2 regions of the Streptococcus ruminantium genome follow, and region 2 is predicted to be linked to the other one. Evidence: predicted binding sites of a transcription regulator. Region 2 holds the regulator's gene; the other holds the start of a gene.
What was found. Region 2 encodes CtsR, which represses protease genes until heat stress. Its sites were predicted from a motif close to TTGGTCAAAAAAGGTCAAANA; they were not measured.

Region 1 (2,486 bases), 700 kb from region 2:
CAAAAGCAATCATAATCTGCACAATCATCGGCGTTCCACGGAAAATCCAAACATAGATATTAGCAGCCCAAACCAAAACACTATACTTACTTCTTTGTGCAAAAGCCAATAAAACACCTAATATACTGCCCAAAAAAACCGAAAAAACTGCAATAATAAGAGTAACTATTGCACCATAATTAAAATAAGCCCAATAATCGGGCAAAAAAGAAAAATTCATCCACTCACTCCAATTTTTTCATTTAGGGACTATTATACCATTTTTGAATATTTATGCAACCGTTTTGTTTGGTATCACTCATCTTTTCACAAGAAAAAGCACCCTTGGGTGCCTCACACTTGTTATTAGTATAGTAGTTCATAGATTTCCATGGCGATTAAGTCAATGCTGTCAAACGTATACGTTTCACGAGCAGCAACATCACGCAAGGTAAAGACTGAACCATTTTCCTCGTCATAGCTATAAGCCACTTCTGCAACGACAACACCTTCACGCTCAAAATTGCGTTTCAAGGTACCACCGTCATTAGCCATAGCCTCAAGACGATTGATAATTCTCACCAAATGTGATTCCATATTCATTCTCCTAATCATTTTTATAGGAATATTTTACCACATCTTACTAAAAAAGTCTTAATTTTTCACCCTTTTCCTACTGACGTCCGTGTTTTCACGCTAAATCTTACCTTTCAAAACGTAGCAGTTTCTTGATTTTTCTCTGAATCTTGTTATAATAAAAATAGAACTGACCTTTTTTGACTATTCAGGAATAGGTCATACTTTTTCACAGAAAGAGGTAGAAACATGCTCTGCAAAAATTGTAATATCAACGACGCAACGATCCATCTCTATACCAATCTAAACGGTAAACAGCAACAGGTTGACCTCTGTCACAATTGTTATCAAATCATGAAAACAGATCCAAATAATGCTATCCTACGCGGCTTAGGTGACATGGTAAATCCTAATAATATGGATCCATTTAGCGAGTTCTTCAATCATCTGGGAGGCTATCCAGGTAATACACCTGCTGGCAAAAAACGTGAACAGACCCCTCCAACTCAGTCTGGCGGAAGTCACAATGGTCGTGGTGGGCAGACGCCTCCTCCACAACAGCCCAATGGTCTCTTGGAAGAATTTGGAATCAATGTGACCGATATTGCTCGCCGAGGCGACATTGACCCAGTAATTGGTCGCGATCAAGAAATTACACGGGTCATTGAGATTCTCAACCGCAGGACCAAAAACAATCCCGTCCTCATCGGAGAGCCAGGTGTGGGTAAGACTGCGGTTGTTGAAGGTCTAGCTCAAAAAATCGTTGACGGTGATGTTCCACAAAAACTGCGAGGAAAAGAGGTTATCCGACTCGATGTGGTAAGTTTGGTCCAAGGGACAGGCATTCGCGGGCAATTTGAAGAACGGATGCAAAAACTGATGGAAGAAATCCGCAACCGCCGGGAAATCATCCTCTTTATTGATGAGATCCATGAAATCGTCGGAGCTGGTTCTGCCGGTGATGGTAATATGGATGCAGGAAACATTCTCAAGCCAGCTTTGGCTCGTGGGGAAATGCAATTAGTAGGGGCAACCACCCTCAACGAATACCGCATCATTGAGAAGGATGCTGCTCTTGAACGACGCATGCAACCAGTAAAAGTAGAAGAACCTAGCGTTGAAGAAACAATCACCATTCTCAAGGGTATTCAAAGCAAATACCAAGATTATCACCACGTTAAGTATTCAGATACGGCCATTGAAGCTGCAGCTGTTCTTTCCAATCGCTATATTCAAGACCGCTTTCTACCAGACAAGGCCATTGACCTACTGGACGAAGCCGGCTCCAAAATGAACCTGACCCTCAACTTTGTTGACCCAAGGGAAATTGATCAGCGCTTGCTTGACGCTGAGAATCGTAAGGCTCAAGCCACACGTGACGAAGATTATGAAAAAGCAGCTTATTTCCGCGATCAGATTGCAAAGTATAAGGAAATGCAAAAGGCTACCATCAGCGAAGAAGATACACCGCTCATTACCGAAAAAGAAATCGAAGCCATTGTCGAGCAAAAGACCAATATCCCCGTTGGTGATTTGAAAGAAAAAGAACAATCACAGCTCATCAATCTAGCAAGCGATCTAAAAGCGCATGTTATCGGTCAAGATGAGGCCGTTGATAAGATTGCAAAGGCTATCCGCCGTAATCGTGTCGGTCTGGGAGCACCAAATCGCCCAATCGGCTCCTTCCTCTTTGTTGGTCCGACTGGCGTCGGAAAAACAGAATTGTCCAAACAACTCGCCATTGAACTCTTTGGATCGGCGGACAGTATGATTCGCTTTGATATGTCCGAATACATGGAAAAACACGCTATTGCCAAGTTAGTCGGGGCACCCCCAGGCTATGTCGGTTATGAAGAAGCAGGACAACTAACAGAAAAAGTTCGCCGCAATCCTTATTCACTCATCCTCTTAGATGAGATAGAAAAGGCCCA
Region 2 (2,486 bases):
ATCCTTTTCAATATGCTTCTGATACTCGCCCTGCGTTGTAGCTCCCACTGTCCGGAGAGTCCCACGAGCGAGAGCAGGTTTAAGGATATTTGCCGCATCCAGCGTCGAATCAATTCCCGAACCAGACCCCATAATCGTATGCAATTCGTCAATAAAAAGGATGACTTTTCCATCTTCTTCAATATCATTGACGATATTGTTCATCCGTTCCTCAAAGTCACCACGGAAACGAGTCCCTGCGATGACACTCATCAAATCCAACTCCAAGACGCGCATATCAAGCAGACTAGTAGGCACGTCACCATCTGCTACACGTTGAGCAAGACCAAGAGCAAGAGCTGTTTTTCCTACACCAGCCTCCCCAACCAAGACAGGGTTATTCTTCGTTTTACGAGACAGGATTTGAATCATTCGAGAAAGTTCCGCATCCCGACCGATGACAGGCTCTATCTTGCCATCACGAGCCAAAGCTGTCAAATCCCGAGTATAGTCCTCAAGACCACCACTTTGAGGAGTAGGAGGCATTCCCATCATTTGCCCCACATTAGCTGGTCTAGCCTTTCTCCCCTTCATAACACTACGGATGGCTTTTAAATCTTCCTTGGAGAATCCTGCACGAGCTTCTAAATTTTTACGTAAATCCAGAAAGCGAATCTTATCATCTGAGTCCTCAAAATGAAAGCCAACCTTATCTAAAATCTGACTAGCTGTGGAACGCTTGTCCAATAGCATGGCCATAAAAAGATGTTCCGTACCAAACTGTTTGGCCTTGAGCACTTCGGCAATCTTCTTAGCCAAACTAGTTGTTTCATCCAAACGCTTAGACAATGGTAAAATGCGAAGAGGCTTCAACTCCTCACGGTACACCTTACCTGTCACTACAAAAGTAGCATGTTCATAGTCTGAAACAGAAACTGGATACTCTGCTAGAACAGCTCCTGCCACCGTATTATGATTAAACACGAAAGACAAGAGTAGATGCCAAGTTTCCAAATAATCACAAGCATAACGATGGGCTACCAACTGTGCATCTTCCAGCGCCTGTCGCAAACCAATTGAAGTCTTCATAAATCTTAATCCTCTTTCCTATCTAAACGCCGTAAAATCTGGCGCATCATTCGTGCTCGAATACTATCTGCTTCCTTGCCCAGAACCTCATCAGTTCCAGCAGCTAAGAATAAATTGCCTTCGCGTTCCGTCATCAATTTTTCATCAAACAAGAGCTGTAAGATGTCCGCATAAACCGTAGCAGACAATTGGCTTCCCATATTTTTTAACAAATCATGCACTAATTCATGCTTATCTGAAAATGTAATCCGGCCAATACGGATATAGCCACCACCTCCACGCTTACTCTCAACAATATAACCTCGACTGGCTGTAAAACGTGTCTTAATCACATAGTTAATCTGGCTAGGAACTACCTCAAACCGACTAGCCAATTCACTTCGACGCAACTCAGCTACACTGACCTGTTCCAAAATTGCCTTGATATGCTCTTCAATATAATCTGATGTATTTTTCATCACCATCGAATCGCCTCTTTCTTTGACTTTCTTTGACCATTATACCTTAAAATGACGAATTTTGAAAGCAAAAGCCTAGCAACTAGCGTAGCAGAATTTTGAAATCTTTCTCCAATTTTTCTATAATAAAAAGAAAAAGGAGAAAACAATGAACTTTCAAGACTATATCCAAGATTTTACAAGTGTGACTGTGGAGCAAGCACAAAGCCTCCTAACTGCCAAAGAGGGAGCTATCCTCTTCATCGGACGAGCAACCTGTCCTTACTGCAACCGCTTCGCACCAAAGCTTCATAAGGTAGCCCAAGACAAGCAAGTGACCGTTCACTTCCTCGACTCCAGCCAAATCAGTCCAGAACTCCAGACCCTTCGCGACCACTACCAAGTTCCTACCGTCCCAGGCCTTCTCGTCGCAAAAGCAAACGGCGTCCAAGTCCGCTGCGACTCCAGCATGACGGAAGAAGAAATTGCGGCTTTTATTCAAGACTAATGCTAGACATTTCCTACCAAGCCAACACCTTCCACATCTCTTATCAAGGAAGACCACTCGGCAAGATTCACAGCTACCAAAATCCCTACCACCAGACCAATATCTATCTGCGACTAGATTTGGTTGATTTCGATTGCACCATAGCAAAGCAGCTCTTCCAGTCCCTACAGACTTCCTTAGGCGGAAAACCTCTTCAAGTTATGCTCTCCTCTGCAGAGCAGGAAAGAATCCATTTCCTTACCGCAGCTGGCTTTGTCTGCAAGCGGAAATGTTATGAGTTCGAAGTGACCAAACAAGACTATCTCAGTCAGACAGGCACTTCCAACTTAAGCATAGTCCGCAAAGGCACCGCACCTTATCAAATAGCCTGTCAGCAAATTTTTGACCACTATCAAACAGTCCACCAAGACATCAATCCTTGGACTGCCAGTCAAGAAGAATTTGAAAAAGGCTTACCTGATCTGGTTTATACA

Region 1: SR187_RS02360 (ATP-dependent Clp protease ATP-binding subunit) is a predicted target of CtsR. The motif match lies at 743-763, and genes of this name have one in related genera.

What each region holds. Positions count from the first base shown of each region.
Region 1 is NZ_AP018400.1:456,137-458,622, reverse strand. Features, by position in the region: gene SR187_RS02370 (amino acid ABC transporter permease) at 1-220, opposite strand, end outside; gene SR187_RS02365 (DUF1797 family protein) at 346-576, opposite strand; gene SR187_RS02360 (ATP-dependent Clp protease ATP-binding subunit) at 805-2,486, shown strand, end outside.
Region 2 is NZ_AP018400.1:1,849,175-1,851,660, forward strand. Features, by position in the region: gene SR187_RS08730 (ATP-dependent Clp protease ATP-binding subunit) at 1-1,068, opposite strand, end outside; gene SR187_RS08735 (CtsR family transcriptional regulator) at 1,074-1,532, opposite strand; gene SR187_RS08740 (thioredoxin domain-containing protein) at 1,675-2,013, shown strand; gene SR187_RS08745 (GNAT family acetyltransferase) at 2,013-2,486, shown strand, end outside.